Regions from separate parts of the Janthinobacterium sp. RA13 genome, predicted to be linked through region 2. Evidence: predicted binding sites of a transcription regulator. Region 2 holds the regulator's gene; each other region holds the start of a gene.

Region 1 (7,844 bases), 1.3 Mb from region 2:
CCGCGTGATTCGCCGCGAGCAGGAGCCGCCGCAGGCGCTGGCCGTGGCCACGTATGGCCTGGGCATCGCCGCCTTTGTCGTGCTGCTCTTGTGGCAGGCGGGCGACGTGAAACTGGCGCTGCTGACGGCGGCCGGTTTCCTCGGCGGCTTTGCCCTGTTCGGCCTGGCCGGCTGGCTGGGCATCAAGTCGCTGAAAACCCTGCGCGGCGCCTTCAATCACCAGGGCTGGCGTTTTGCCGTCACGTCCTTGCAGCGCCGGCCGGGCGCCACCGTCATCCAGGTGGTGTCGCTGGCCCTGGGCCTGATGGCCTTGCTGCTGCTGACGGTGGTGCGCGGCGACTTGATGGTGGCCTGGCGCAACGCCACGCCGCCCGATGCGCCGAACCGTTTCATGATCAATATCCTGCCGGAACAAAAAGACCCGATTGCCGCGCGCCTGGCGCAAGCCGGCGTGGCCAACGCGCCCCTGTATCCGATGATACGCGGGCGCCTGGTGGCCGTGAATGGCAACACCATCACGGAAAGCACCTACGAGGATGACCGCGCCAAGGGCCTGGCCGACCGCGAATTCAATCTGTCGACGATGGCCACGATGCAGGAAGAAAACAAGCTGGTCGCCGGCAAATGGTTCGGCAATGCGCCCGGCGCGCCGGCTGAAGCGTCCGTGGAAGAGGGCATCGCCAAGACCTTGAAGCTGAAACTGGGCGACAAGCTGCGCTTCGACATCGCCGGCCAGCCCGTCGAAGCGGCGATCACGAGTTTGCGCAAGCTGGAATGGGGCTCGATGCGCGTCAATTTCTTTGTCATCATCAATCCGGCCGCCATGGCGGACACGCCGCAGACGTGGATCACGGCGTTTCACTTGCCGCCGGCGCAGGCGGACCTGGGCAATGCCTTGTTGCGCGACTACCCGAATCTGACGGTGGTCGACGTGGGCGGCGTGCTGAAACAGATACAGGGCGTGCTGGACCAGGTGGTGACGGCCGTCGAATTCCTCTTCGCCTTCACTTTGGCTTCGGGCTTGCTGGTGCTGTATGCGGCGCTGATGGGCTCGCAGGACGAGCGCACGCGTGAAGCGGGACTGCTGCGCGCCCTGGGCGCCACGCGGCGCCAGCTGGCGCAAGCGCAGCTGATCGAGTTCTCGCTCGTCGGCGCGCTGGCCGGCTTGCTGGCGGCGTCGGGCGCGGCCGCCATGGGCTGGGCCCTGGCCACGTACCAGTTCAAGTTCGCCTGGAGTTTTGCGCCCGGCGTGTGGGCCTTCGGCCTCTTGGCCGGCGCCCTGTGCGCGATCGCCGGCGGCTGGCTGGGCTTGCGCAATGTTTTAAAACATCCGCCGCTGCAAACCTTGCGCGAAGGCTAAACCTGAACGCTGTCGTCCGCCTGCGCGCGTAAAAATTGCGCGTAGGACATGACCGGTTGGCCCAGCTGGTGTGGCGGCACGTCGAACAGGGCCCAGAAATACGTCACGCGGCCCAGGCAGATGGTGGGCGCGGCGCAATAGCGGAACCAGTTTTCGCCGATGTGTGCCGCGTACATGCCGTCGCTGTCGGCATCGGAAAAGTAGGGAATCACGCGCATTTCCAGCAAGGCCAGCAGCAGGGATTCGGGCGCATCGCTGTCGCGCGCCATTTCGTACTGCGTGTGCAGGCTGCGTTCCGTCTCGATGATCATCAGCCTGGCCTGGCCGTCGCGCGTGAAAAACAGGATGCCGCTGGGATTGGGAAAAATATAGTATTCGACAAAACCATGGCGCCGGCACAGCTCGTGCACGACGGCGGCCAGCGCTTCGTCTTGCAGGAAAGTGTAGTCGTGCAGCATCAGCAGGTCGCGCACGGTGTCCGATTGCTGCAGGAAAAATTCGCGCTGCAGGGCATGGACTTCCTGTTCCAGGATGTCGAGCGCATCGTCGTCGCTCTTCTTGATGTAGCGGTCGATCAGGCCCCGGTTGAAGGCCGTCACGGCCACCTTTTCATCGGCCGCGCCCGTAAATAAAATCTTCTTGCACGGTAAGTCGCGCACGGCCTGGCAAAATTCCAGGCCATTCATCTGCGGCATCGAATAATCGACCACCAGCACGGAGGGCACGGCAAAGCGCTGCGCCTGGCCGCTGATGCGCCAGATACGCTCGATGTCGAGCGCCACGTTGCACTGGTCGGGCGGCAGGTTCTGCGTGTCGAAATTGACGTGCAGCGGCGTTTCGCCCGGTTGCGCGCTCTGGCGCAGCCAGTGCAAGGCGCTGCTGGTGTCGTGGAAGGTCTTGCGCGCCAGGCCGGGATCGAGCTGGAACGCCAGGCTTTTCAGGAAGGAATCGCTGTCGTCGATCAGGACGGTCAGGGTCGGATGGGTGTAGACGGGCAGTTGCATGCGTCACCTTGCGGGGAAAGAGGATTGGAAGCGGGCCGGCATGGGCTGGGGAAACTCCAGGATGAAAATCGCATACGCGTGCTCGCGCGACACGCAGCGGATGCGCGCCTGCCAGGCCGTGACGATCTGCTGGCACAGGGCCAGGCCGATGCCGCTGCCGTTATGTACGGGATAGGAGTAAAAACGCTCGAAGATCAGCGGCAGGCGATTCTTCGCGATGCCGCAGCCCGTGTCGATGAACAGCAGCCTGGGCACGGGACGGGCGCCGTCGATGACGATGCGCACTCGTCCCTTGCCGGCCCGCTGGATGGCTTTCAGCGCGTTTCTCAGCAGGTTCAGCAGGATCACCACGCACAGTTCGTCCTGTCCCGCGAACTGGAAGTCGGCGCGCACGTCCACCTTGACGCTGCTGCGCTGGCTGTTGCCGGTAAATGGGTAGCGCTTGAGCACGGAGCTGACCATGGCCAGCATCGATAGTGCCTGGCTGGGCTGGAGGTTGCGGTTCACGGCACTGGCGCTCATCAGGAACAAATCGATCATGTGCTGCATGTGGCGCACTTCGAACTGGATGCGCGTCAGGGCTTCCTGCAGCGGGGGCATGTCGTCCACCTGGCCGGCCAGCTGCGGCAGCAGCCGGCGCATGCCACGCACATTGGCCTCCACGCTGGTCAGCGGCGTGCGCAGCTCGTGCGCCACGGAACCGAGTCCGGCCGCCAGGCCTGCCAGCCGTTCCCGTTCCAGCACCTTGCTGCCCACTTTCACCACGGACAGCGCGGCAATGGTGAACCAGTGCACGGGCAGTTGCTGCAGCACTTCACGCTGCAGCAGGAAGCCGCCTTCCCCTTGCAGGATGACGGCGAGGCAGGCGGCGCTGGTGCCGATCAGGTAGGCGCGGCAAGCCAGTTTCGTTTCGAAATGAAACAGCACGACCAGCCCGATCAGCAGCGATTCGCTCCAGATGGACGAAGCATGGTTCATCACAAACATGAAGGTAAAGAAGAAGGGCAGGATGTAGCTGAGCGCGAACAGCAGGTAGCGCGACAGCCAGCGGGCCGAGAAGCGGCGGGCAAACAGACCGGCGACGCAGATGCCCACGCCCGTCAGGCGCAAGGTCAGGTTTTCATAAGCTTGCGGAAAAAAGTAATGCCACAGCAAATAGTACAGCGGCATCGCCACCGTGCCCACGGCGGCCAGCATGGCGACCCTGCCGGCCAGGTTTTCATGCGGCATGCGCTCATGCAGCAGCGAATGGAGCAGGCGCCTGCGCCAGTATGTCCATCGTGCTTGCAATTGCTGCGTCATGACTCTGCCTTGATTCTCTTCAGAACATTATCATCGCGTAAATTTTCCTGGTTGAACGGTTATCTCGCCGGACATTGATATACGTCAATGGATGGGTCGGCTAGACGGTCAAGGCTTTAATCCGCAGCAAACATTTCCCTAGGAGAAAACTCATGACCATCGCTACCAGCTTGCCCATCCCATCGTTCGCCCGTGCCGAACACTGCCTGCCAGACTACATCGTGCGGCGCATGGATGCGCATCACATCACGCGCATCGAAAAATTGCTGGGCGGCCAGCATCCCCACGCCTGGCAACCGACACCGGCCCATGCCATTTTCCTGGCCGGCAACGACTATCTGTCCATCGCCGCCGAGCCGGCGCTGGTGGCAGCCCAGGTGGCGTCGCTGCAGGCAAATGCGGGCGGCCTGCTGATGTCGGCCGTGTACTTGCAGGAAGGCAGCGAACAGCACCGGCTGGAAAGCCGGCTGGCCCGCTACATGGGCTGCGAGGACGGCATCCTGGCGCAGTCCGGCATGGCGGCCAACGTGGGGTTGATCCAGTGTATCGCCAGCCCCGGCATTCCTGTCTACCTCGACATGCAGGCCCACGCCTCACTGTGGGAAGGCGTGCTGTCGGCGCAGGCCCAGGCCGTGCCCTTCCTGCACAACGACATGACGCACTTGCGGCGGCAAGTGGAAAAACATGGCCGCGGCGTGATCGTCGTCGATGCCCTGTACAGCACCAATGGCAGCCTGGCGCCGCTGCTGGAACTGCTCGAAATCGCCGAGCGCAGCGATTGCGTGGTGGTGGTCGACGAGTCGCACTCGCTGGGCACGCATGGCCCGCAGGGCGCGGGCCTGGTGGAAGCATGGGGCCTGGGTCATCGCGTGCATTTCCGCACGGCGTCGCTGGCCAAGGCCTTCGCGGGCCGGGCCGGTTTCATCAGCTGTTCCAGCCGCTTCAAGGGCTATTTTTTGTCCGAATCGCGGCCCGCCATCTTCAGCTCCTGCCTGCTGGCGCATGAGCTGGCGTGGCTGGGCGCGGCGCTCGATTTCATCATGGCCGCCGATGGACGGCGCGCCACCCTGCAACGCCATACGCTGCAGGTGCGCGAAGGCTTGCGCGAACTGGGCTACAACGTCAGCGATGGCACGGAGCAGATCGTGGCGTTGGAGGCGGGCGGCGAACCGGCCACCCTGGCACTGCGCCAGGCGCTGGAACGGCAAGGTATTTTCGGCGCCATGTTTTGCGCCCCGGCAACGGCGAAGAACCGCGCCCTCGTGCGCCTGACCCTGAATGCGGGACTCGACGAGGCGGCCATCGACCGGGTGCTGGCGGGCTGCGCCGCCATTCGCGCCGAAGCGGGCGTGGAACAGTGGCAGTCGACGCGGCGCCTGCGCAAGCTGGCGCTCGTGTAAGCGGCTGGCCGGCTGGCAGCGTCAGCCGGCCAGCTTGCCGAGGATGGCCGACAGCGCCGCCAGTTGTTCCGCCGGCGCGTCGTGCAGCAATTCGCGTCCCACCGCCTGCGCCGTGGTGCTGGCATGTTCCAGCAATGCCAGGCCGGCGGCGGTCAGCACGGCATAGCCGACGCGCGCGTCGCGCGCATCGGCCTGGCGCGCCACCAGGCCAATCTTTTCCAGCGGCATCAGGGAGCGCGTGACGCCAGAGGCCGTCAATGCCAGGCGCTCGGCCAGGTCGATGCGGCGCAGCCGCGCACCGGGGGCGCGCTGCAGCTGGTACAGCAATTGATAGTCGCTGAAGCTCAGGCCATGCAAATTGCCCAGGGTGCTGTCGAAGCGGCGCACGATGAGCGCCTGGGCGCGCGCCAGGCGCAGGCAAAAGTCCAGCGCGCCATCGCCGTCCGGCGAGAGGGGAGTGTGATCGTTCATGCCATCCTTTGTTTTGCTGCGAAGTGCTTGAGTACGCAAGTGTAATGCACCGCAGCTCAATACAGTGGCTGACCCTGTTCCAGCCAGTGCGCGTGGTGCAGATCCAGCAGGGCGCTCAGTTCGGCGTCCGCATCGAAGGCGGGATCGTCGGGAAGCTTGAGCGTATCGATGACCGTGCAGGAAAAGGCCGCCGCGCCGTCGCGCCGCCAGTCCGCCTGCAGCGCCGCATTGCGGTGCTTGCCCAGGTTCAGTTCGAAGCGGTGCCGGTTCAGCATGCCGGGCGCGTTGCGGCTGCTTTCAAGCAAGGTGCGCCCGCTGGGCAAGTGGCGCAGGGCGATGATGCCCAGCGGCGGTGGCTGTTGCCGGTAAGCAGCTTTCAGGGCTGCTTGCTGTGTTTTATCCATAGTAAAACTTTCTCAAGGTTGAATGACGCAATCGGCTTCCCCGATGCGGGGGATGCCGGTCAGCAGGGCGGCGGCCACGGCGGCCGCCAGCAGCAGGGCGCCGCCGCCGCAGAACAGCTCGCCCACGGTGACGTGGCGCAGCAGCGCGCCCGTGGCGGCCGCCGACAGCGGCGCCAGGCCCAGGAAGATGCCCATGAACAGCGCCATCGCCCGGCCCAGCATGGCGGGCGCCACGCGCCGCTGTATCCACGTAAAGATGGCCACCTGCAAGTAACCGCCCAGCAGCCCCGTCACGGCCAGCAGGGCCGCGCCTTGCCAGGCCGTGTCGACTTGTCCCAGCCCCATCAGCAGCAGGCCGACGACCGCATCGACCAGCAGCAGGGTGGCGCCGAAGCGGCGTCGCAGCCAGGTGCCGCCCAGGCTGGACGCCAGCATGCCGGCCAGGGTGCCGGCGCCATGCGCGCCCATCAGCAGTCCCAGCGCCGCGGCGCCGTGCAGGCGCTCGCTGGCCAGCACGGGCAAGGCCACTTGCAGCGGACCCATGACGAAGAACGCCACCACGGCCCAGTAGGCATAGCAGCTGCGCAAAGGAAGGTCGCGCCACACCATGGCCAGGCCCGCCGCCATGTCGCGCCACATGCCCTGCACCGTGGCCGCTGCCAGTGGCCGCAGCTTGACTTGCCGCAAGGTCCAGACGGAAAACAGAAACGTCAGCGCATCGATGGCAAAGGCGGCGGCCAGCGCCGCCATAGCGGTTTTCTGCCCGCCCCCGTGGGCGCCGAGCACGAGCGCCGCCAGCAGGGGGCCGGCCAGCAAGGACAACTGGCGCGCACCCATCTGCAAGCCATTGGCGCTCTGCAACGATTGCGGCGGCACGGCTTGCGGCAGGATGGCCGTGCCGGCGGGAATGGCGAAGGCGGATGCGATGCCCAGCGCCAGCGCGGCCGCATACGCGAGCGCCAGGCTGGCCTGGTCCAGCATCAGCAGGCCGGACAGCGCCAGCAGGATGGCGGCGTTCGCATATTTACTCAGCTGCAGCACGCGCTGGGGCGAGTAGCGGTCGGCGATGGCGCCACCGAACAAGATGAGCACGGCGCGCGGCGCGCCCATCAGGGCCACGGCGATGCCCAGGCTGAGGCTATCGTTCGTCAGGCTCAGCACCAGCCAGGGCAGGGCCAGCATGCTGAACTGGTCGCCCAGCATGGACACGAGGCCGCCGCCCAGCAGCCAGCGGAAATTGGTATTGCGTAGCAAATGCGATTCTGCGGTGGTCGACATGGTGGTTTTGTCCGTGTTTAAAGATTGCATGGTAGTTGATATAAGCTTGAGTGGTCAAGTATATTGCTTTTTATTGTGGCAGAGGCGCCGGCGCCGCATGGGCCGCCGGCGCTTGCGCTATCATGGCGGCCATGACTGATACCACTGCCCCTACCCTGTACGAGACCATCGGCGGCGCCCCCGTGCTGCGTGAAATGGTCGACCGTTTTTATGACTTGATGGAGCTCGAAGCCGAGTTCGCCGGCATCCGCGTCATGCATCCACCGTCGACGGACGGCTCGCGCGACAAGCTGTATTTCTTCCTGACGGGCTGGATGGGCGGACCGGACTTGTATATCGAGAAATTCGGCCACCCGCGCCTGCGCGCCCGTCACTTGCCCTACGCCATCGGCACCAACGAGCGCGACCAGTGGCTGCGCGCCATGGCCTGGGCCATGGAAGACACGGGCATCGAAGAGTCCTTGCGCGTGCGCCTGATGGAATCGTTCTATCAGACGGCCGACTGGATGCGCAACAAACCTGACTGACAGCCATGAGCCCTATCGAGTTTTACAGCCTGCTGGGCGCCGCCATCGTCGCCATCGTCCTGTTGCTATTGATCTTGCTGCGCCCCCGTGGCGCGGCC
Region 2 (7,844 bases):
CGGCATCGCCACCTTCGAAGGTCCGATGATGTCGATCAAGACCATCAACTCGCTGTCGCACTACACCGACTGGACCGTTGCCCACGTGCATGCGGGTGCTTTGGGCTGGGTGGGCTTCATCACCATGGGTTCGATCTACTATCTGCTGCCGCGCCTGGCGGGCCGCACGCAGATGCACAGCACGCGCCTGGTCGATGTGCACTTCTGGGTGGCCACCATCGGCATCGTGCTGTACATCGCCGCAATGTGGATCGCCGGCGTGATGCAGGGCCTGATGTGGCGCGCGGTCAATCCGGACGGCACCCTGACCTACACCTTTGTCGAGAGCGTGAAAGCGACGTATCCGTACTACGTGGTGCGCGTGGCCGGTGGCCTGCTGTACCTGTCGGGTATGTGCATCATGGGCTACAACACCTGGATGACCTTGCGCGGCAGCAAACTCCCCGTCGCCCGCATTCCGGAACTGAACGCGGCGCACGCCTGATAGGAGCATAAGCAAATGAAATTTTCACATGCATGGATTGAGAGAAACCCCTGGCTGCTGATCGCCCTGGTCACGGTGGTGATCAGCATCGGCGGCGCCGTCGAGATCGTTCCCCTGTTCTTCCAGAAGAGCACGACGGAGCCGGTCGCCGGCCTGAAGCCGTATTCGCCGCTGCGCCTGGCGGGCCGCGACATTTACGTGCGCGAAGGCTGCTACAACTGCCACTCGCAGATGGTGCGTCCGCTGCGCGCGGAAACGGAACGCTATGGCCACTATTCGGTCGCTGGCGAATTCGTCTACGACCATCCGTTCCAGTGGGGTTCCAAGCGCACGGGGCCCGACCTGGCCCGCGTAGGCGCGCGCTACAGCGACGAATGGCACCGCACGCACTTGAACAACCCGCGCGACGTGGTGCCCGAGTCGAACATGCCGTCCTACCCCTGGCTGGCGAAGACCAAGCTGGTGCCTGACGAAATCATGCCGAAGATGCGCGCCCTGAAACGCCTGGGCCAGCCGTACAGCGATGAAGAGATCGCCGCCGGCCCCGCGCAGCTGCAGGACAAGACGGAAGAAGACGCCCTGGTCGCCTATCTGCAAGGCCTCGGTACATTAATCAAAACAAGGAATTAGCATGGCAATCGAAAACCTGTTTGACAGCGCCAGCAGCGTCATGACGGTGGTTTCCTTTACGACGTTCGTGGGCATCCTGTGGTGGACGTTCAGCCGCAGCAACAGCGACTTCGACGCGGCGGCACGCCTGCCGTTCGCCGATGACGCGCTCGACTATCCGGCCGAGGCCGAGATGAATCTGGCGAAGGAGCATCACCATGGCTGACTTTACCAATGGCTTCTGGAATATCTACATCGTCGTGCTGTCCCTGCTGGGCATCATCGGCTGCGGCGTGCTGCTGTACTCGCAGTCGAAAATCAAAGTGGTCGAGGGCGCCCCTGCCGACGGCACCACGGGCCACGTCTGGGACGAGGACTTGAAGGAACTTAATACGCCGATGCCGCGCTGGTGGATGTGGTTGTTCTACATCACCATCGTCTTCGCGCTGGCCTACCTGTTCCTGTATCCAGGCCTGGGCAACTATGCCGGCAGCCTGGGCTGGAAATCGACGGGCCAGTACGAGGAAGAGCTGAAGAAGGCGGAAGCCGACTACGGTCCCCTGTTCAACAAGTACCTGAGCCAGGACTTGAAGACGGTGGCCGCCGATCCGCAGGCGCAAGCCATCGGCCAGCGTCTGTTCCTGACCTACTGCGCGCAATGCCACGGCTCGGATGCGCGCGGCAACAAGGGCTTCCCCAACCTGACGGACAAGGACTGGCTGTATGGCGGCGAACCCGACATCATCAAGACCACCATCCTGCACGGCCGCAATGGGCAGATGCCACCGATGGGCGCCGCCCTGGGCTCCGAAAAGGATGTCGAAAACGTGGCCCATTATGTGCTGAGCCTGTCCGGTTCGACCTCGGATCCCGTCAAGTCGGTGCTGGGCAAGGCCAAGTTTGGCGCCTGCATGGCCTGCCATGGCGCCGATGCCAAGGGTAACCAGATGCTCGGCGCGCCGAACCTGACGGACAAGACCTGGCTGTACGGCGGCAGCGCCGATACCATCATGGAAACCGTACGCAAGGGACGCAGCAACACCATGCCTGCCTTCAGCGATTTCCTCGGCGAATCCAAGGTACACGTGCTGTCGGCGTATGTCTGGAGTCTGTCGAATCCGCAGGCACCCGCCAAGTAAAAATGGAACCTCAAGTCATCAAGATGTATGCGGCCCGCGAGCAAATCTACCCTCGCGAGGCCAAAGGACGCTACGCTACCTGGCGATGGGTATGCGTATGGCTTACCCAGCTCGCGTTCTACGGCTTGCCGTGGTTGACCTGGAATGGCAGGCAAGCCCTGCTGTTCGATTTGACCACGCGCAAGTTCTACATTTTCGGCGTCGTGCTGTGGCCCCAGGATTTCATCTATCTGGCGGCCCTGCTGATCATCTGTGCGTATTTGTTGTTCCTCGTCACGGCCATTGCCGGGAGGGTGTGGTGCGGGTTCTCTTGCCCGCAAACGGTATACACGGAAATTTTCCTGTGGGTCGAACGCCGCATCGAGGGTACGCGCAGCGCGCGCATGGCCCTCGACAAGCAGGGCCCCTCCGTGCGCAAGGCGTTCAAGAAGACGGCCAAGCACCTGGCATGGGGCGCCATCGCCCTGTGGACGGGCTTTACCTTTGTCGGCTACTTCACGCCGATCAAGGAACTGGCGCAGTCGGTGACCACCCTGAACTTCGGTCCCTGGGAATGGTTCTGGGTCTTGTTCTACAGCCTGGCAACCTACGGCAACGCGGGCTGGCTGCGCGAGCAGGTGTGCAAATACATGTGCCCCTACGCGCGCTTCCAGAGCGCCATGTTCGACCAGGACACCCTGATCATCACCTACGATGCCAAGCGCGGCGAACCACGCGGCGCCATGAGCAAGAAGGCCGGCAACAACGACAAGCTGGGCGACTGCATCGATTGCACCCTGTGCGTGCAGGTGTGTCCGACCGGTATCGATATCCGCAACGGCCTGCAGTATGAATGCATCGGCTGCGCCGCCTGCGTCGATGCCTGCAACAGCGTGATGGACAAGGTCGAGCGGCCGCGTGGCCTGATACGCTACAGCACCGACCATGCGATGGAAAACAACTTCAATTCGAAGCAGATACGCCAGCGCGCCATGCGCCCGCGCGTCCTGATCTACACTTCCATCCTGGCCCTGATCATCATCGCCGTATGTACCTCGCTGGCCCTGCGCACACCCCTGAAAATGGATGTGATCCGCGACCGCGGTTCGATGGGACGCGAAGTGGAAGACGGCATGATCGAAAACGTCTACCGCCTGCAGATCATGAACACGTCCGAGCAAAGCCAGCATTTCAAGATCAGCGCTTCCGGCTTGCCGGGCCTGACCTTGCTGACGCGCGAAGAAGTGACCTTGCAGCCGACGGAAACGCTGGGCTGGCCGATCCGCCTGCGCGTGCCGCACGGCGTCGGCGAGAAGGGGTCGAACAAGATTGCGATCGAATTGCAATCGCTGGACAACCCCTCGCTGCATGTGCGTGAAAGCGCGGTATTCATCGTGCCGCGTTAAAGCAGGAAGGCCGGTCCCCGCATGGGGACTGGCCGTTTACACAGGAGAATCACCATGTCCGACAGTCTGAAACTGCAAGCCCCCGCCGATCCCTGGTACAAGCATCGCTGGCCATGGCTGCTGATGATCGGTCCCGGCCTGTCCGTGGTCGTCGGCAGCTTCATGGGCTATATCGCGTTTACGCAACCCGATGCGCTGGTGGTGGGCGACTATTACAAGCAGGGCAAGGCGATCAACCAGGATTTGAAGCGCGACACGATCGCCAGCGACCTGGCGATGGCTACCAGTTTGTCCTACGACGTGGCGTCAGCGCGCCTCAGTGGTTCCGTGCACAGCTTCGGCAAAGCTTACCAGGGTCCGCTGCAGCTGCACCTGGCGCATGCGACGCTGCCGGAAAAGGACATCAAGCTGCTGGTGCGGCCCGATGCGGCCGGCAATTTCTCGGTGGCGCTGCCGATGCTCGAGCGCAGCCGCTGGCAAGTGCTGGTGGAAAACGACAAGCGCGAGTGGCGCCTGTCCGGCATCTGGACCTGGCCGCTGCAACGCAGCATCGCGCTGCACGCCGACGAGGAACTGTAAGCCTTATTTGCAGACGTCGGTACCGGCCGTGATGGCCTTCAGTTTTGCCGGCTGCAAGATTTCAATTTCTCGGTTCGAGACGCGCAGCCAGCCTTCCTTCTTGAATTTCGACAATAAACGGCTGACGCTTTCGATGGTCAGGCCCAGGTAGTTGCCGATTTCCTCGCGCGACATGCGCAGCTGGAATTTGCTGCTCGAATAGCCGCGCGCTTCGTAGCGCGACGCCAGGTTGACGATAAAGGCGGCAAAACGCTGCGTCGCCTGCATATTGCCCAGCAACAGCATGACGCTTTGCTCGCGCGTGATTTCCTGGCTCATCATGCGGTGGAAATGGCGCAGCAGGGTCGGCATATTGCCCAGCAATTGTTCCAGGCTGGAAAACGGGATTTCACACACTTCGCTGTCTTCCAGCGCCACCGCATTACAGTGGTGGCGGTCGGCGCTGATGGCGTCCATGCCCAGCAGTTCGCCGGCCATCTGGAAACCCGTCACCTGCTCTTCGCCGCCCGGATTGATCTGGTACGTCTTGAAGTGCCCCAGGCGGATCGCGTACAGGTTCTGGAACGAGTCGCCGATGCGGAACAGCGAGGCGCCGCGCACGATTTTGCGGCGGCGGCCGATGATCTGGTCCAGCCTGTCCATGTCGCCCATATCGAGGCCCATCGGCAGGCACAATTGATGCATGCTGCAGGTCGAGCATCGCGCACGCAACGCTTCCACGTTCACTGTAGGCAAGGTTGGAGTGAGTAGCGCTTCAGTCATGTCGGTACCTTTTAGAAAATGCAACAACAAGTTTACTGCATACAGGGTTGCCGTGTGCCAATTTCACGGCAATTTCGCTGAATAAACGACGTTCCGACTTTAATTATATGGCAACATCGTCAAAAGCCCATGCGGGGAGGGCAATTTGCGCGGCGCCGCTTGCCAAGCTGGGGTATTGATAGGAAAATTCCTGACAGCATTATCTGCCGCCTGTGCCGCCCGGTACTGAAAAGGAAATCATGAAGCCTCTCGGCATCAAAGCAAAAGTCGCGCTGGCCACCAGCCTGACCTCGATCGCCATGATCGCGCTGGTCACCATGATCCAGGTGCAGCACATGCGCGACGATTTCACTAAAGTACTGCTGAGCCAGCAGTCATCCCTGATCAGCCGCACCGCTGCCGAGCTCGACGACAAGCTGGGCATGCTGCTGCAGATCGTCACCCTGACGGCCCGGCAGCAGCCGCCGGAACTGATCGCCCGGCCCGCCCAATTGCGCGAATACTATTCGCGCCGCTCGATGCTGGTGCTGTTCGACGACGTGCTGGTGCTCGACGCGCAAGGCGCCGTCGTGGCCGACATGCCGGAAGTGCCGGGGCGCGCCGGCATCAATGTTGCCGAGCGCGAGTATTTCCAGACCGTCCTGCGCACGCGCCAGCCCATGATCACCGAGCCGATGCTCGGTAAATCGAGCGGCATGCCCATCGTGCAGATGGTGGCGCCCGTGCTCACCGCCGATGGCCAGGTGGCCGGCGTGGTGATCGGCGTGCTGCGCCTGTACAAGGACAACCTGCTGGGGCGTTTGCGCTCGGAAAAGGTCGGCAAGAGCGGCTATTACTTCATCCTCACGCGCGGCGCCGTGCCGCGCTACGTGCTGCACCCCGATACCAGCCGCTTGCTGCAGCCGCGCCAGCCGAACGCCAATCTGACGACGACCCAGCTGCTGAAGGAAGATGGCGAAGGCAGCATGGTCAGCACCAACAGCCGCGGCATCACGGCCGTCAACAGTTTCAAGCGCCTGAAATCGGTGAACTGGCTGCTGGCCAGCTCGCTGCCCGTCGACGATGCCTTCGAACCGTTCGATGGCGTGCTGTACCGGCTGGTGCTGTGGAGCATCCTCGCCTCGCTGCTGGCCGCCTTTGTTCTGGGCTGGGTCACCGTGCGCCTGCTGTCGCCGCTGGTGCGCCTGCGCGACACCCTGCTGGCCCTGCGCAACAGCGGCAGCCGTTTTACCCCCGTGCCGGTGCAGCAGCGCGACGAGATCGGCGAACTGACGGAAGCGTTCAACGGTCTGATGAGCGAACGCGACCGCCTGCAGCAGGAACTCGAAGCGCGCGCGGCGGAGCTGGAGCAGGAACGCGACCGGGCCGAGGCGGCCAACCGCGCGAAGAGCGATTTCGTGGCCAACATGAGCCATGAAATCCGCACGCCCCTCAATGCCGTGCTGGGCATGGTGTATTTGCTGGGCAATACCAGACTCGACACGGAACAGCGCAAGTATCTGACCATGGTCAGAGTGGCGGGCCAGTCGCTGCTGGGCATCCTCAACGACGTGCTCGACTATTCGAAGATCGAGGCGCGCCGCATGGAATTGTCGCCCGTCGAATTCGACCTCGACGAAGTCATGAATACCCTGGCCACGACGATGACGATGAATGCGGGCGAAAAGGAGCTGGAACTGGCCATCGCCGTCGAACCCGACGTGCCGCGGCGCCTCGTGGGCGACGCCCAGCGCCTGCAGCAAATTCTCGTCAATCTGGCCGGCAACGCCATCAAGTTTACCGAGAGCGGCGAAGTGGTGGTGGCCGTCAGCCTGGCCGAGAGCAAGAGCGAGAGCGGCCGCGCCTGGCTGCGCTTCGAAGTGCGCGACACGGGCATCGGCATGACGGAACTGCAGCAACAGCAGCTGTTCGCCGCGTTTTCGCAGGGTGACCAGAGCATCACGCGGCGCTTCGGCGGCACGGGCCTGGGCCTGGCCATCAGCAAGCAGCTGATCCACATGATGGGCGGCGATATCGCCGTCGCCAGCAGCGAAGGCAAGGGCAGCCGCTTCTGGTTCAGCGTGCCCTTCGAGATGCTGGCGCAACCGGCGGAAACGCGGCGCACGCCGGCTCTGGGACAGCTGCGCCTGCTGGTGGCCGACGACAACCGCACCACGCGCGAACTGATCGTCAAGCTGATCGAGGCGTGGGGCTGGCTGGCCGACGAAGTGGACTCCGGCTTTGCCGCCATCGAACTGTACCGCGAACGGCTGGCGCAGCAGCAACCGTACGACGTGGTGCTGGCCGACTGGCACATGCCCGTCATGGACGGTCTGGCCACGGCCAAGGCCATACGCCAGGCGGCCAGCGGCCAGCGCCAGCCCATCGTGGTGATGGTCAACGCCTTCGCCCGCAACCACCTGGAGGAAATCTCCAGCGCGGCCGAGGCCGACGTCGTGCTGATGAAGCCGATCACGGGATCGAGCCTGTTCGATGCCCTGCACCAGGCGCTGATCGCCAAGGACGACGGCGGCGAACAGCGCATCTTGCACCAGCCGCTGGGCACGGAATTGGCTGGCGTGCATTTCCTGCTGGTGGAAGACAATCATTTGAACCAGGCCGTGGCGCGCGGCATCCTCGAACACATGGGCGCCACCCTGGACGTGGTGGGCGACGGCTTGCAAGCCGTGGAACGGCTGCGCACGGAAGCGCTGCGCTACGACATCGTGCTGATGGACATGCAGATGCCCGTCATGGACGGTTTCAGCGCCACCCACATCATCCGCACGGAACTGCGCTTGGGCCTGCCCGTGATCGCCATGACGGCCGGCGTGCTGGCGTCCGAGCGCGAGCGCTGCATGACGGCCGGCATCAGCGATTTCATCGCCAAGCCCGTCGTGGTGGAAG
Region 3 (7,844 bases), 800 kb from region 2:
ACGATGTGCTGCACATGCGAGTATTTTTCGATGACCATGCGGTCGGTGACGTGCACGCTGCCCGTCTCGGCAATGCGGCCGATGTCGTTGCGCGCCAGGTCGATCAGCATCACGTGCTCGGCGATCTCTTTCGGGTCGGCCAGCAGCTCGGCCGACAATTCGGCGTCGCGCTCCGGCGTGGCGCCGCGCGGACGGGTGCCGGCGATGGGGCGCAAGGTGACTTTCTTGCCGCCGTCCGCCGTCTTCTCGTTGCGCACCAGGATTTCCGGCGAGGCGCCGATGATTTGCATGTCGCCGAAATTATAGAAGTACATATACGGCGACGGGTTGAGCGAACGCAAGGCGCGGTACAAGGTCAGCGGCGAATCGACATACGGTTTACGGATGCGCTGGCCGATCTGCACCTGCATCAGGTCGCCCGCCATCACGTATTCATGCGCCTTGGCGACGGCCTTCAGGTAGTCTTCCTTGGAAAAGTCGCGGATGGTTTCCGTGCGCACGGAAGCGCTGGTGACGGGCGCATCGACACCGCGGCGCAGCATCATGCGCAAGTCCTTCAGGCGCTGCTGCGCTTTCGAAAACGATTCGGGCTGCGTGGTGTCGGCGTAGACGATCAAATACAGTTTGCCGGACAGGTTGTCGATGACGGCCAGTTCTTCCGTCACCATCAGCTGGATGTCGGGCAGCTTCAAGTCATCTTTCGGCGCGCCGCCGGCCAGTTTTTTCTCGATGTGGCGCACCGTGTCGTAGCCGAAGTAGCCGGCCAGGCCGCCGCAGAAGCGCGGCATGCCGGGGCGCAGGGCCACCTTGAAGCGCGACTGGAATTGTTCGATGAAGTCGAGCGGATTGCCTTCGTGCTCTTCGATCACGACGCCGTTTTTGACGATTTCGGTGCGCTTGCCATAGCTGCGCAATACGGTCGTGGCGGGCAAGCCGATGAAGGAATAGCGGCCGAAGCGTTCGCCGCCGACGACGGATTCGAGCAGGAAGGTGTTCTTGCCACCTTGTTGGGCCTGTGCCAGTTTCAGGTACAGGGTGAGCGGCGTTTCCAGGTCGGCGAACGCTTCCGCGATCAGGGGGATGCGGTTGTAGCCTTGCTGGGCCAGCGATTTGAATTCGAGTTCGGTCATGTTTCTCTCCATGCCGTCAGGGTATGAGTGTGCATAGTGCACAAACCCTGCGGTGGGTTATCAAAAAACTTGCCGGTACATGCAACATGCGCAAAATGCGCAAAGGACGCGTGTGCAACCGGCAGCAATCGTAACGGCTCGGCCCTTAGGCCTGCCAGGATTGCCAGCGTCGCCAAAGCCAGGCCTCAATCGAGCCGGTTTGGGTGACATTGTGTTTTTTGATGAGAAACTTGTTCACGATATGGTGTTGGGTTTGGTCAGTATGCCGGTTAGTTTTGCATGCTAATAAAACGGGCTGCTTCGAGCAGTGTCTTTACTATACCATCGGAATCGGTATCGTGTATAGAGTGTCCGTGATTGTAGCCATACGGTACCGTCAATACGGGGCAGGCCGCAGCCCTGGCCGCTTGCGCGTCATTCGAGGAGTCGCCGATGGCCACCACTTTGGATGGCGCCAGGTCGAAGTCCGCGCACACTTGCAGCAGCGGCATGGGGTGCGGTTTTTTCTGCGGCAGCGAATCGCCGCCATAGACGATCTCGAAATACTGGTCGAGGTTTTTCAGTTTCAGCAGGGGCAGGGCGAAGGCGATGGGCTTGTTGGTGACGCAGGCCAGGCGCAAGCCCGCCGCCTTCATCGCCGCCAGTCCCGCTTCCACGTCCGGGTAGAGGGTACTGAACTGGCCGTTGATGGCCAGGTAGTGGCGCTGGTAGCCGTCCATCGCCTGCTCGAAATGCTGTTCCACGCCGGCCGCATCGAAGTCGAGCGCCAGCACGGTGCGGATCAGGTTTTCCGAGCCTTTGCCCACCATCAGCTTGATGGCGTCGGCGCTGATGGGCGCCAGGTCCAGTTCGGCGCGCATGCCGTTGATGGCGACATGGAAATCGGGCACGGTGTCGAGCATCGTGCCATCGAGGTCGATGATGGCGGCGCGCACGCCGGCCAGTACGTGGTCTTTCACCGTGCCCGCTTGCATCAGGCGCCCTTGACGGCTGCCAGTTCGGCGCGCATGGCGTCGATGACGGCTTTGTAGTCGGGCTTGCCGAAGATGGCCGAGCCGGCGACGAAGGTGTCGGCGCCAGCGGCGGCGGCGGCGGCGATGTTGTCGATCTTGATGCCGCCATCGACTTCGAGCATGATGTCACGGCCCGATTCGTCGATCATGCGGCGCGCTTCGGCGATTTTTTTCAAGGCTTGCGGAATGAAGGACTGGCCGCCGAAGCCGGGATTGACGGACATGATCAGGATGATGTCGATCTTGTCCATCACGTGTTCCAGGTAGTGCAGCGGCGTGCCCGGGTTGAATACCAGGCCCGATTTGCAACCATTGTCGCGGATCAGCTGCAAGGAGCGGTCGACGTGATCCGACGCTTCCGGGTGAAAGGTGATGATGTTCGCGCCAGCCTTGGCGAAATCCGGGATAATGCGATCGACAGGCTTGACCATCAGGTGCACGTCGATGGGTACTTGCACGTGCGGGCGGATCGCTTCGCATACCAGCGGGCCGATGGTCAGGTTCGGCACGTAGTGATTGTCCATCACGTCGAAGTGGATGATGTCGGCGCCGGCGGTAACGACGTTGCGCACTTCCTCGCCCAGGCGGGCAAAGTCGGCGGACAGGATGCTGGGAGCGATACGGAATGTTGTCATGGTGAAGTAGCCAAAGGATAGAAAATGCGAAGATGCGCTATTTTACGCCTGACGCCGTTACCATGCCTCATTGAAGCATGGGGAAACACAGAATACGCATCGCGCGATGGCCTATGCGTCGCGCGCGACACACAATATGACTGGCAATGTCTGAATAGGAATGACGATGGCGACTTATGAATTTACGGTAACGGTCAAGACGCAATACCTGCCCGAGCAATCGGCACCGGACCAGGGGCGGCACGTGTTCAGCTACACGATCCGCGTCGTCAACACGGGCACGGCGGGCGCGCAACTGATTTCGCGCCACTGGGTCATCACGGATGCGAACAACAAGGTGGAAGAGGTGCGCGGCCTGGGCGCCGTCGGTCACCAGCCGCTGCTGCAGCCGGGCGAGCAGTTCGAATACACGAGCGGCACCATGCTGGGCACACCGCAAGGCTCGATGCACGGCGAATACTTTTGCGTGGCCGAAGATGGCCATCAGTTCGAAGCTTTGATCCCCGAATTCGTGCTGTCGGTGCCGCGCACCTTGCATTAAGGAAACGCCGGGGGCTTGCCCCCTTACTTCAGTTTTTCAGTGGCGTCCTGTTCTTCACTGAGCTGCTTGCGCGCCGGCGGTGCGGGCTTTTTGCCCGAATACATGGTCCACCAGACTATAAATGCCAGCAAGAAGAACGCCACCAGCGCCTCTATCATCAAGATCCACATACGCACTCCTATGTTATTTACCCGCAGCTTAGTATTTACCCGCCGTCTGTTGACACGCGGTAGTCTACCCGTTTCAATCGGCGCCGTCGCGCTTGCTCTATCCGCCTGCACCACGCCGCCCGCGCCGCCCGCTGCCAGCGGCAAGGCGCCACCCATCGCGCCGACCGTCGTCAAGCCGGTTCCGGCCAAGCCGGCCGACGCCAAGGATGCCACGGATGTGGCGGCGCCCACCTTCGTGCCCGCCAAGTTTGCCGCCTTGCCTGGCTGGGCCCGCGACGACATGCGCGCCGCCTGGCCCGCGTTCATGGCGTCGTGCGGCGTGCTGGTCAAGCGCCCGGACTGGAAGGAATCGTGCACGATCGCGCGCCAGGTGAATGCGGACAGCGACAAGGCCATCCGCCTGTTTTTCGAGACTTTCTTTGTGCCAAATCAAGTGGTGGCCGCCGATGGCGCCAATACTGGCTTGGTGACCGGTTACTACGAACCCTTGCTGCATGGCGCGCGCAAGCGCGGTGGTCCATACCAGACACCGCTGTACAAGGTGCCTGACGACCTGGTCTCGGTGGATTTGTCGGGCGTGTATCCGGAACTGAAGAATATGCGCTTGCGGGGCAAGCTGGTGGGCAAGAAGGTGGTGCCGTACGCCACCCGCGCCGACATCGAGCGCGCCACGTCCGTCACGGGCAAGGAATTGCTGTGGGTGGATGACGAAGTCGAAGCCTTCTTCCTGCAAGTACAGGGATCGGGGCGCGTGCAGCTGACCGATACGCAGGAAACCGTGCGCGTGGCCTATGCGGATCAAAACGGCCACCCGTATAAATCGATTGGCCGCTACCTGGTCGACAAGGGCGAGCTGACCCTGAGCCAGGCGTCCGCGCAGGGCATCAAGGCGTGGATCGCCGGCCATCCCACGCGCAAGGATGAATTGTTCAACGCCAATCCCAGCTATGTCTTCTTCAAGGAAGAGCGCCTGCCCGATCCGAAAGTGGGGCCGAAGGGCGCGCTGGGCGTGCCGCTGACGCCGCAGCGCTCGGTGGCCATCGATTCGCGCTTCCTGCCGCTGGGTGCGCCCGTGTTCCTGTCCACCACGCAAGCCAATAGCGAGATTCCCATGCAGCGCCTGGTGATGGCGCAGGATACGGGCGGCGCCATTCGCGGGCCGATCCGGGTCGATTATTTCTTTGGCTTTGGCGCGGAAGCGGCCGAGAATGCGGGCCGCATGAAGCAGAGCGGCGCCGTGTGGGTGTTGTTGCCGAAGCAGGCACCGGCGCGCTGAGTTTCTCGCGGCGCCGGGCAGTTCGTGGTGTCGCTTAGCGCAAGACCATGACAGGTAGATGGGTATGCGCGAGCACTTTTTGCGTTTCGCTGCCCACGAACAACTTGTTCAAGCCCTTGCGGCCATGCGAGGCCATCAGGATGATGTCGCAATGGTAGGTTTGCGCCGCATTGACGATTTCATCGTGCGGGCTCGGCGACACGGCCACCACGCCTTCGAAAGGCACGCCGGCGGCGCTTGCCGCTACGCCGATCTTGTCGATGGCGCGTTGCGACGCTTCCTGCATCTGCTGTTCATACAGGCTGGCGTCGAGCACGATGCCGCCATCGGCCATCGGCGAGAACGGAAAAGGCTGCACCACGCTGATGGCGACCAGCTTGGCTTTGTTCAATTGGGCGAAGGCGAGGGCGGTCTCGGCGGCTTTGTCGGACAACGGCGAGCCGTCGGTGGGAAATAAGATGGTGTTAAACATAGCGTGCTCCTCAAGTGATGTAAGACAGCTTATGGATTTACATCAATTAAAACCTTGATATAAATCAAACCTCACAGGCTTTGGCGTGAATAGTGTCGCCAAAGCAATCTTTTGCCAGTGTATGCCCGTTCACCGCTTCAGGTGCGCACGCTACGCAGCGGCGTGCCCCACACCATGGCGACGGTCAACACAATGCTCCCAGCCGCGATGCAGGCCAGGCCGTTGCGCACGCCAAAGTGTTCCGCTACCCAGCCGGCGGCCAGCGCGCCCAGCGGCGCCGTCGCCACCGTCAGGAAGCGCATGGTCGACGTCATGCGGCCCAGCATGGGGTCGGGCGTGACCTTCTGGCGCAAGCCCAGGTAGGGAATAAAGAACAGCATCACGCCGCAATCGAAAAAGAACATCAAGATGGCATAGGCCACGGCGCTGGCGGCCGCGCTGCCAAACAGCGCGGCGGGTATCGTTGGTGTCAGGGCAAAGCAGAGCGAGGTTGATGCCAGGCCGATCAGGATGGTGCGGCCGGCGCCGTAGCGGCGCGTCAGCGGCTTGACGATGAAGGCGCTGAGCAAGACGCCGGCGCCGCCGAGCATCTGCGTCATGCCCAGCACGCCAGGACTCATGCCCAGGTCGCGCGTGGCGAACAGCACGGTCAAGGCCATACTGGCGTAAAACAGGAAATGCCAGATGCCGGCACCCCAGGCCAGCGCGCGCAGCAGCGGCTCGCGCCAGACAAACAGCAAGCCATCGGCGATGTCGCGCAAGGCGTGCTTGTCAGACGGCGCGGGACGTGGATCGCGCACGCTCATGGCGCGCAAGTTGAAGACGGAAACCAGATAGCCGCAAGCCGTGCACAGGATGGCGACAGGCGCCGACAACACTTGCACCAGCACGCCGGCCAGGCCGGGGCCGATCAGGCGCGAAGCCGATTCGGTGGCGGCAAATTTCGATTGCGCATCGATCAAACCGTCGCGGCCCACGAGGAAAGTCAGAAACACCTGTTCGGCGCCGCCACCGACGACGAAGCCCGTGCCGATGATGAACCCCACTATATATAACCATGGCATCGACAGCACGCCGCACCAATAGGCAACGGCCACGCTGGCCAAGGCCAGGCCGGACATGCTTTCGCTGAACAGCATGATCGGGTGCTTGCTGCGTCGGTCCAGCAGTACGCCGACGGGCAAGCCGAACAGGGCGAACGGCAGCGCCTGCAGCGCGACCAGCACGCCCATCTGTTCCGGCGTCGCATGTAGTAATAATACCGCGCACAGGGGCAGGGCCAGCGAGGTGATCTGGGCGCCGAAGCAATTGAGGCCGTTGCTGAACCACAGGCGACGGAAATTGACGCTGGCGGCGCTGCCGTCGCCGCGCAGGTAACGGGCGCAGTACTGGAAGAGGGGAGAGAAAATACGCTGCTCGATAAAGATGATCGGACTCACAATAATAGCAGCGCACCTGCCGCGCCGCTGCCGTTAGCCGCTACAATCGTTGCACCGTTCATCGAGAGGAGACACTATGCAATACGAAGACCTGATTATCGACATCCAGGATAAAGTGGCGGTCATCCGCCTGAACCGCCCCAAGGCGCTCAATGCCTTGAACGACAACATGATGAATGAGCTGGGCGACGCCTTGCTGAAGTTTGATGCGGACGAGAATATCGGCTGCATCGTGCTCACGGGCAGCGAAAAAGCATTTGCCGCCGGCGCCGACATCGCGGCCATGGCCGATTACACCTATCCGGACACCTTTACCCAAGGTTACATCAGCCGCAACTGGGAACATATCTTGCGCGTGCGCAAACCTGTGGTGGGCGCGGTGGCTGGTTATGCGCTCGGGGGTGGTTGCGAACTGGCCATGATGTGCGATTTCCTGATCGCGGCCGACAGCGCCAAATTCGGCCAGCCGGAAATCAAGGTCGGCGTCACGCCAGGCGCGGGCGGCACGCAGCGTCTGCCGCGCGCCATCGGCAAGGCCAAGGCCATGGATCTGCTGCTGACGGCGCGCACCATTGACGCCGCCGAGGCGGAACGCATCGGCCTCGTGTCGCGCGTGGTGCCGGCCGATAAATTGCTGGAAGAAACCCTGGCTGCCGCCAGGACCATTGCCGCCATGCCGACCTCGGTGGCCATGATGATCAAGGATTGCGTCAACCGTGCCTTTGAAACCACCTTGACCGATGGCGTCGCCTACGAGCGCCGTCTGTTCCAGGCCGCCTTCGGTACGCCTGCACAAAAAGAAGGCATGCACGCTTTCCTGGAAAAGCGCTTGCCAAACTTCGACGGTCTTTGATATGATTCGCCTCCTCGCAAAACGACGCACACAAAACATGGTGTTGCAGAGTAAAAGCGGGGAGAAAAAGAAGGTTGACGAAATGCTGCAAACGCTTCATACTCTTCCTTCTTCGCAGCTGGCAAACACAACGCTTTGTCGATAGCGCGAAAGCAGTACCGAATACAGTTCTTTAACAATTAACAGTCGATAAGTGTGGGCATTTGATGTAAGTGCAGCGTCAATCTTCGGATTGGCGTCTAACTTAAAATATCAAATGTTCACAAGAAATAATGAAATAGGATACTTCTTCGGAAGTAGCCTGTCAGTTTTTTG
Region 4 (7,844 bases), 700 kb from region 2:
GCGCCAGCAAGCAGCCGATGGCCGCATGGTTGGTCTGGTGGCGCGCGTCTTCCAGTGCCGTAAAACAATTGTTCGCATCGTTGGCCGCCGCCGCATACGTGTTGACGTAGTCGGGAAAGCGGTTCATCAGCAGGGGCACGCCGATATCGCAGAACAGGCCGAAGGTGTGGGCGATGTCGGGCGGGGCGATGCGCAGCTTGCGCGAGGTAAATACCAGGGCGCGCGCGCGTTTGGCCGATACATCCCAGAAGTTGGTCAGTTCCACGCCTTCCGCTTCCAGCGCCTGGCGTGCCAGCAAGCCCGTCATCATGGCGCTGCACTGGTTGATGCCAAGAAAATTGATGCCTTGCTCGACGGACTTGGCTTTGCGCGCGGCGCCATAGAACGGCGAGTTGGCCAGTTTCAGCAGGGCGCCGGACATGCCGACGTCATCGGCGATGATGCGCGCGATGCGGCGCGGCGACGGGTCCTGTTCCGCCAGTTCGCGCTGCAAGTCGACCAGCAGGCTGGGACGCGGCGGGATGCGGATGGAACGCATCAGGGCGTCAACCGGATCTTCCTGCACTACCTGCTTTTGCGCTGCCGCTCTCATCATCACGCTTTCATCATCATTTTTGTGCCCGGTGCTTATTCTGTCGCGCGCTGCCGCTGCCCGCTTCATGAGCGTCTGGCGCAGTGCCCGACGATTATCGCTGTTTATGCATGGCAATAGTTCATCTCTGCAATATATTCTCGCAAAAATCCCTGTTTTGGCCTGCTCCAGCCCCGATTTTCGTCATTTTACGACGCTGCCCATGAAGATGATTGTGATGAAAAGAGCAAGTTTCATTTGTTTTCAAGGCGGGGCAGGGCGTGCGGCGGGATGCGCGGCGGTACAATTGCCGGATGAAAAAAATCCTCGCGGGTATCGATTTTGCGGACGATTCCAGCAGCGTGGCGCGCCAGCTGATCGGCGTGACGGTGCTGGTCGACGGCGTGGGCGGGCGCATCGTGGAAACGGAAGCGTATGACCGGCTGGACCCGGCTTCGCACACGTATGGCGGCATGACGCCGCGCAATGCGGCCATGTTCGGTCCGCCCGCGCACGCCTATGTCTACCGCTCGTATGGCATCCACTGGTGCCTGAACTTTGTGTGCCGCGAGCCTGGCCATGGCGCGGGCGTGCTGATCCGCGCCATCGAACCTTTGGAGGGCCTTGACATCATGCGCGAGCGGCGCGGCGTCGACGATGCGCGGCTGCTGTGCTCGGGGCCGGGCAAGGTGTGCCAGGCGCTCGGTGTCACGCACATGCACAACCGGCTGGCGCTCGATGCGCCGCCGTTCATGCTGTTGCCCCGCGAACAAGAGGTGACGGTGCAGGCGGGTTTGCGCATCGGCATTTCCAAGGCGATGGACACGCCGTGGCGTTTCGTGCTGGCCGGCTCGCGCTATCTCAGCAAACCGATGCGCGCGCCAGCCGCCTAGCTGCGGCGGCGCTGCGGCGTCGTGTTTGTGCCGGGCAAGGCGGACTTGCCGCGCAGCGGGCTGTGCAGTGCGCGCCGCTCCTGCTGCGCACTGGCCGGATGCTGGAATGCTTCTTCCTCGGTCGGGCCGCTCGGCGCGGCGGGGCGCTGGTCCAGGGTGAAGACGCTGACTGCCGCCGACAATTTGACGGCCTGGTCCTGCAAACTGGCCGCCGCCGCTGCCGCCTGCTCCACCAGGGCCGCATTTTGCTGGGTGACATCATCCATTTGCGTGACGGCCTGATTCACTTCCGTGATGCCGGACGCCTGCTCCGCGCTGGCATCCTTTACGCGCTGGATGATTTCATTGACTTGCTGCACCGAGGCCACGATGGCGCCCATGCTGTCGCCCGCTTGCTGCACGGCCACGCTGCCGCCATCGATGGTGGTCACCGAGGTGGCGATCAGAGTCTTGATTTCCTTGGCCGCCTGCGCCGAGCGCTGCGCCAGGGTACGCACTTCGGACGCCACCACGGCAAAGCCGCGGCCTTGTTCGCCTGCGCGCGCCGCTTCCACCGCCGCGTTCAGCGCGAGGATATTGGTCTGGAAGGAAATACCGTCGATCACGCCGATTATATCCACGATCTGGCGCGAATTGGCGCGTATCGTCGCCATCGTCGTCACCGCCTGCTGCATCGACGCGCCCCCTTGCACAGCCAGGGTGGATGCTTGTCCCGCCAGCTCGCAAGCCAGCTGGGCATTGTCGGCGTTGTCATTGACGGCTTGCGTCAGCGCTTCCATGGCGCTCGATGTTTCTTCCAGCGAACTGGCCTGCATTTCCGTGCGCGCCGATAAATCCAGGTTGCCGGTGGCAATTTCGTGCGAGGCCGTGTCGATTGATTGCACAGCGTCCATGATGGTGCGCAAGGTTTGGTTCAGGTGGGCGATGGTCTGGTCCAGCACGCGCGAGGTGGCGGCGATTTCGTCATTGCCCTGCTTGGGCGCGCCGGCCGTCAGTTTGCCCGCCGCCAGGTCTTGCACGGCGTCGGCAATGCCGCGGATTTCCACCAGCATGGCGCGCCGCACCAGCATGGTCACGACGATGGAGACGAGGATAGACAGCAGCACCGTCAGCAGCAGGCTCCAGCCCAAGGTGCGAAACTCGGCGCTGGCCGTCGCATGGGCCTGGCTGCTGAGCGTCGTTTCCAGAGCGGACAGTTGCGCCAGCTGCGTGTTGAACTGGCCAAATTGCGTTTCCGCCTTGAGCATGGAATTGGTGGCGATCGATTGATCCATCTGCGCCATTTCCATGGTTTCCAGCACTGCCTTGCGATAGCCGGCCAGCGCTGCGATGGCCGCATCGACCAAAGTGCGCTCGGCGCCCGTGGCCGTGGAACGCAGCGTGGTCAGCTGGGTGCCGATGGCCGCGTGGCGCACCTTGATCTGTTGTTCAAGTGCATCGAGGCGGGCCTTGGCGAAGCTGCCATTGGTCCACGACAGCAACTGGTACATATTGCCATGCACCTGCCTGGCTTCGCCGAGTACATCGGCGGCCGCCTTCAAATGCGTGATGCGCACCCGCACCATGTTTTCCAGCGAGGCATTTTGCCGCACCATGCCATACCATGCGCCGGTCGAGCTGAGTATCAGCAACAGCAAGACCAGTATGGGCGCCAGCAATAATTTTGGTCCGATGCGTAATTGATTGAGCATGCTTGACTCCTGGCTATGGCTGTTCACACCGCAGGCGGCGCGCGGTGTGCATGCGCGCCGCCCCTGCCTTATTTTTTGTAGATCCCCGCTTCCAGCACCACATCGTTGACGCGCAGGATGTACGTGGTCTTCGGTTCGATCTTGCCGCTGGTGGGATTCTTGTACTGGTAATCGACCCAGCCCTTGCCTTGTTTTTGCGCCAGTTCAATGATTTCACGGCGATATTTCTTGCCATTCGCATCGGGCACATCCGTCAAATCCTTGCCCACGATGGAAGGATTGATGGGGTGGGCCAGCACGATGCCCGTCTTGATGTCGCGCATGTCCACGTATAGCGAGCCCTGCACGAAGTCCGGGTCTTTCGCCGTGATTTTCTTCATCATTTCTTCCTTGCCATGCGCCTTCATGAAGGCGGCGCCCCGTTCGGCCATGGCGATGGCGTCTTTTTCCGTTGGTTCGACGGCGGCACTGACGCTGCCGCCGGCAAATGCCAGGCACAGCAGGCTACCCGTGAATAAGCGTTTCATGAAAGCTCCTTGTGATATCGAGGGATATGTTGCCAAGTCGTAATTTACGTCGCCGACGCTTCCCTCAAATTGCGATGGAACAAACTAAGGTGTTGCTTGTAGGCAGCATGCAACGTATCGACGGCTTGTTGATATGTAGCAATTTGGTTCCGAACGGCAAGAATTATGATGACTTTCACAGCATGCCGGGCGGGTCTGGCATGAGGGGGGAGAGGCTGGAATTGGACGATGTAGGGCTGATTTCATGCAAGTTATCGCTATTTACAGGCAAGGAGCTTATCGTGTCCGCACCCATTACCGAGCCGTTTTCACCCAAGTTCAAGCCGTATACGCGGCAGACCATTCAACAGGCGCGGCAGTGGGAATGGCTGCCGGAAGAGCAGCGTGAAGCCGTGCAAGTGGTGTCGCACGTCTTGCCGTTTCGCACCAATGAATATGTGCTCGATCAGCTGATCGACTGGAACAATATTCCTGACGACCCCATCTATCGCCTCGTCTTTCCCCACCGCGACATGCTGCCACCCGAGCAGTACGCGCACTTGCGCGACCTGGTGCTGGTCAAGCAGGACAAGGCTGCCATCGATGCCTATGTGCATGGCTTGCGCCTGGGCATGAATCCCCACCCAGCTGGCCAGATGACGCATAACGTGCCGAAGGTCAACGATGCGCCCGTGCGCGGCTTGCAGCATAAATATGCGCAGACGGTGCTGTTTTTTCCCAGCGCGGGCCAGACCTGCCACGCGTATTGCACCTTCTGCTTCCGCTGGCCCCAGTTCGTCGGCATGGACGACATGAAGTTCGATGCGCGCGAATCGCATGAGCTGGCCGCCTATCTGAAACTGCACCCGGAGGTGACGGACGTGCTGATCACGGGCGGCGACCCGATGATCATGAACACGCGGCAACTGGCCGCCTACCTGGAGCCGCTGCTGGCGCCGGGTCTGGAACACATCCAGAACATTCGCATCGGCACCAAGGCGGTGGCGTATTGGCCGCAGCGCTTCGTGTCCGACCGCGATGCGGACGACTTGATGCGCCTGTTCGAGCGCGTCGTCAAGGCGGGCAAGAACCTGGCCGTGATGGGCCATTACAGCCACGCCGTTGAGTTGCGCCAGGACATCGCCCAGCAAGCCGTGAAACGCATCGTCTCCACGGGCGCCACCTTGCGCATGCAGGGGCCGCTGATCCGCCACATCAATGAAGATCCGGCAAGCTGGGCCGAGTTGTGGCAGACGGGCACGCGCCTGGGGGCGATTCCGTATTACATGTTCGTCGAACGTGACACGGGGCCGCGCGGCTATTTCGAGTTGCCCTTGGCAAAGGCGCACGAGGTTTTCCAGGCCGCCTACCAGATGGTGTCGGGCCTGTCGCGCACGGTGCGCGGACCGTCCATGAGTGCATTCCCTGGCAAGATCGTCATCGACGGCATAGTCACCATCAATGGCGAAAAACTGTTTGCCCTGCAATTTTTGCAGGCGCGCAATCCGGACTGGGTGCGGCGGCCGTTTTATGCGAAATTCGATGCGGAAGCGACGTGGATGGATGATTTGAAGCCGGCCTTTGGCCACGACAAGTTTTTCTTTGAAACGGATGAGCCTGTGCCGCACGTGCCGCATAAAGTCATCCGTCTGGCAAAGGCCGCCTGAGCATGCACGGCGCCGGCGCTTTTTCCCGCTCCGGCGTGGCCGTGTTTTGCCTCGTGTTCCTGCCGTTCGCGCTCGGGCATTACCTGTCGTGCCTGCTGCGCGGCGTGAATGCCGTGCTGACGGCCGAGTTGCTGGGCGCCATCGCCCTGACGCCAGCCCAGCTGGGCCTGCTGACCAGCGCTTTTTTTCTCGCCTTTGCGCTGGTGCAATTGCCGGTTGGCATGGCGCTGGATCGCTACGGCCCCCGCACGGTGCAACTGTGGCTGCTGGCGCTGGCAGCGCTGGGAGTGTGGCTGTTCAGCCGGGGCCACAGCTTTGCCGAACTGATGTGGGCGCGCGCCTTGATGGGGGCGGGCCTGGGCGGCTGTTTCATGGCCGCCGTGAAAGCGATTTCGTGCGCCATCGCCCCAGCCCGCCTGCCGTCCGTGCATGGCTATCTGATCGCCGTGGGCGGACTGGGCGCGGCCACGGCTACCATGCCCGTCAAGCTGGCCCTGCACTATACGGACTGGCGCGGCGTCTTCCTGGGCCTGGCGCTGGCGGCGCTGGCCATCGGCTTGCTGATCCGCCTGCTGTCGCCGGCCATGTTCGCGCCTGCCGTAACCATGAGCAAGGTCAGCGTGTGGAGTGTCTATCGTGACCCGGCCTTTCGCCGCACCATCGCGCTGATCCTGCTGCCGCACACGGTGTTCTTTGGCGTGCAGGGTTTATGGATAGGCCGCTGGCTGGCCGATGTGGGCGGCTTGTCCGATGACAACGTGGCGTATCTGCTGTACCTGGGCATGGCGGCCGTCATCTTCGGCGCCATCGGCATGGGCATGCTGACGGAATGGGCCGGGAGGCGCGCGATTGAACCCATGCAAGTGGCGGGCGCCGGCATCGTCCTGTTTGTCGCCGTGCAAGTGGCGATGGCATGCAATGTGGTGCCCAGCCTGTCGTTGCTGTCCGTGCTGTTTACCTTGCTGGGCACGGTGACGGGCCTCGAATATGCGATCGTCGCGCAAAGCATGCCGGCCAGCTTGACGGGCAGGGCGGCCACCTGCCTCAATCTGCTCATTTTCACGGGCGCTTTCCTGGTGCAGGCGGGCTTTGGCCTGATCCTCGGCTGTTGGCCCCTGAACAGCCAGCAGCAGTATCCGCCGCAGGCCTACCAGGTCGCGTTTGGCGTGCTGGCGGCCTTGCAACTGCCGGGACTTGCGATGTTTTTCATTCACCGCTGCAGGCGTGCCGGACCATCCGGTAAAATGGCAGCCTGCACAGCGGCAATGATCAACTCCAAGGAAGACTATGAAACTCGTTCGTTATGGACGTCCAGGCAAGGAAAAACCGGGCCTGATCGATGAAGAAGGCAAACTGCGCGACCTGTCCGGCGTGATTGCCGATATTGACGGCGCACAACTGTCCGACAAAGCCCTGCGCAAGCTGGCCAAGCTCGACGAAAAGACCTTGCCTTTGGTGCGCGGCAATCCACGCTTCGGCGTGCCGCTGGCGAAAGTCGGCAAGTTCATCGGCATTGGCCTGAACTACGCGGACCACGCGGCCGAATCCGGCATGGCTATCCCGGCCGAACCCATCGTCTTCATGAAGGCCATTACTTGCCTGAATGGCCCGGACGACAATGTCGTGTTGCCAAAAGGCTCGAAAAAGACGGATTGGGAAGTGGAACTGGGCGTGATCATCGGCACGCGCGCGCAATACGTGAGCGAAGAAGACGCCCTGAAATACGTGGCTGGCTATTGCGTCGTCAACGATATCTCCGAGCGCTCGTTCCAGCTGGAACGGGGCGGCCAATGGGATAAAGGCAAGGGCTGCGACACCTTCGGCCCCATCGGCCCGTGGCTGGTGACGCGCGATGAAATCATCGACGAGCAAGACCTGGACCTGTACCTGGAAGTCAACGGCAAGCGCATGCAGACTGGCAATACGCAAACCATGATCTTCACGGTGGCGCAGATCGTCAGCTACCTGTCGCAATTCATGACACTGGAACCGGGCGACGTCATCGCCACGGGCACGCCGCCGGGTGTGGGCCAGGGCCGCAAGCCGCAGCGTTTTCTCAAAAAAGGCGACAGCATGCGCCTGGGCATCCCCGGCCTGGGCGAACAGCAGCAGGACGTGGTCGCCTGGACTGCCTGATGGCCGGTAGCGATATCGACCGCTTGCCGCCGTTGCCGCTGGACCAGCTTGACCAGCAGCAGCGCGCGGCCGCGCAAGCCATCATCGATGGCCCGCGCGGGGCGCTGTACGGCCCCTTCGTGCCGCTGATCCGCAGCCCCGAGCTGATGGAAACGGCGCAGCGCATGGGCGAGTATTTGCGCTACCGCAGCGCCATCGGCACGCGGCTGTCGGAACTGGCGATCCTCGTGACGGCGCGCCAGTGGGACCAGCAAGTCGAGTGGGCCATACACGCGCCCCTGGCCGTGCAGAACGGCATCGCGCAAGCGGCCGTGGACGCCATTGCTGAACGGCGCGTGCCGCTTGCCTTGAAAGAAGATGAGCAAGCCGTGCACGACTTT

The links. Region 2 encodes FNR, which switches genes on or off when oxygen is low (the NO sensors DNR and NnrR bind a similar motif). Its sites were predicted from a motif close to TTGATNNNNATCAA; they were not measured.
Region 1: cqsA (alpha-hydroxyketone-type quorum-sensing autoinducer synthase) is a predicted target of FNR. The motif match lies at 3,741-3,754, and genes of this name have one in related genera.
Region 3: FG13_RS22325 (universal stress protein) is a predicted target of FNR. The motif match lies at 5,292-5,305, and genes of this name have one in related genera.
Region 4: FG13_RS15740 (KamA family radical SAM protein) is a predicted target of FNR. The motif match lies at 3,811-3,824, and genes of this name have one in related genera.

What each region holds. Positions count from the first base shown of each region.
Region 1 is NZ_JQNP01000001.1:2,932,218-2,940,061, reverse strand. It holds gene FG13_RS13030 (ABC transporter permease) at 1-1,360, shown strand, start outside; gene FG13_RS13025 (response regulator) at 1,357-2,364, opposite strand; gene FG13_RS13020 (sensor histidine kinase) at 2,368-3,666, opposite strand; gene cqsA (alpha-hydroxyketone-type quorum-sensing autoinducer synthase) at 3,819-5,066, shown strand; gene FG13_RS13010 (MarR family winged helix-turn-helix transcriptional regulator) at 5,088-5,537, opposite strand; gene FG13_RS13005 (GIY-YIG nuclease family protein) at 5,594-5,941, opposite strand; gene FG13_RS13000 (MFS transporter) at 5,954-7,249, opposite strand; gene FG13_RS12995 (group II truncated hemoglobin) at 7,351-7,746, shown strand; gene rmuC (DNA recombination protein RmuC) at 7,752-7,844, shown strand, end outside.
Region 2 is NZ_JQNP01000001.1:4,245,577-4,253,420, forward strand. It holds gene ccoN (cytochrome-c oxidase, cbb3-type subunit I) at 1-484, shown strand, start outside; gene ccoO (cytochrome-c oxidase, cbb3-type subunit II) at 500-1,114, shown strand; gene FG13_RS18730 (cbb3-type cytochrome oxidase subunit 3) at 1,116-1,319, shown strand; gene ccoP (cytochrome-c oxidase, cbb3-type subunit III) at 1,312-2,232, shown strand; gene ccoG (cytochrome c oxidase accessory protein CcoG) at 2,235-3,617, shown strand; gene FG13_RS18745 (FixH family protein) at 3,672-4,196, shown strand; gene fnr (fumarate/nitrate reduction transcriptional regulator Fnr) at 4,200-4,958, opposite strand; gene FG13_RS18755 (response regulator) at 5,198-7,844, shown strand, end outside.
Region 3 is NZ_JQNP01000001.1:5,044,321-5,052,164, forward strand. It holds gene trpE (anthranilate synthase component I) at 1-1,130, opposite strand, end outside; gene FG13_RS22305 (phosphoglycolate phosphatase) at 1,400-2,104, opposite strand; gene rpe (ribulose-phosphate 3-epimerase) at 2,104-2,778, opposite strand; gene apaG (Co2+/Mg2+ efflux protein ApaG) at 2,945-3,319, shown strand; gene FG13_RS30735 (hypothetical protein) at 3,343-3,489, opposite strand; gene mltA (murein transglycosylase A) at 3,566-4,765, shown strand; gene FG13_RS22325 (universal stress protein) at 4,800-5,237, opposite strand; gene FG13_RS22330 (MFS transporter) at 5,375-6,676, opposite strand; gene FG13_RS22335 (enoyl-CoA hydratase) at 6,753-7,529, shown strand.
Region 4 is NZ_JQNP01000001.1:3,541,490-3,549,333, reverse strand. It holds gene FG13_RS15760 (HDOD domain-containing protein) at 1-595, opposite strand, end outside; gene FG13_RS15755 (DNA-3-methyladenine glycosylase) at 886-1,464, shown strand; gene FG13_RS15750 (methyl-accepting chemotaxis protein) at 1,461-3,155, opposite strand; gene FG13_RS15745 (cache domain-containing protein) at 3,224-3,682, opposite strand; gene FG13_RS15740 (KamA family radical SAM protein) at 3,964-5,328, shown strand; gene FG13_RS15735 (MFS transporter) at 5,331-6,671, shown strand; gene FG13_RS15730 (fumarylacetoacetate hydrolase family protein) at 6,616-7,464, shown strand; gene FG13_RS15725 (carboxymuconolactone decarboxylase family protein) at 7,464-7,844, shown strand, end outside.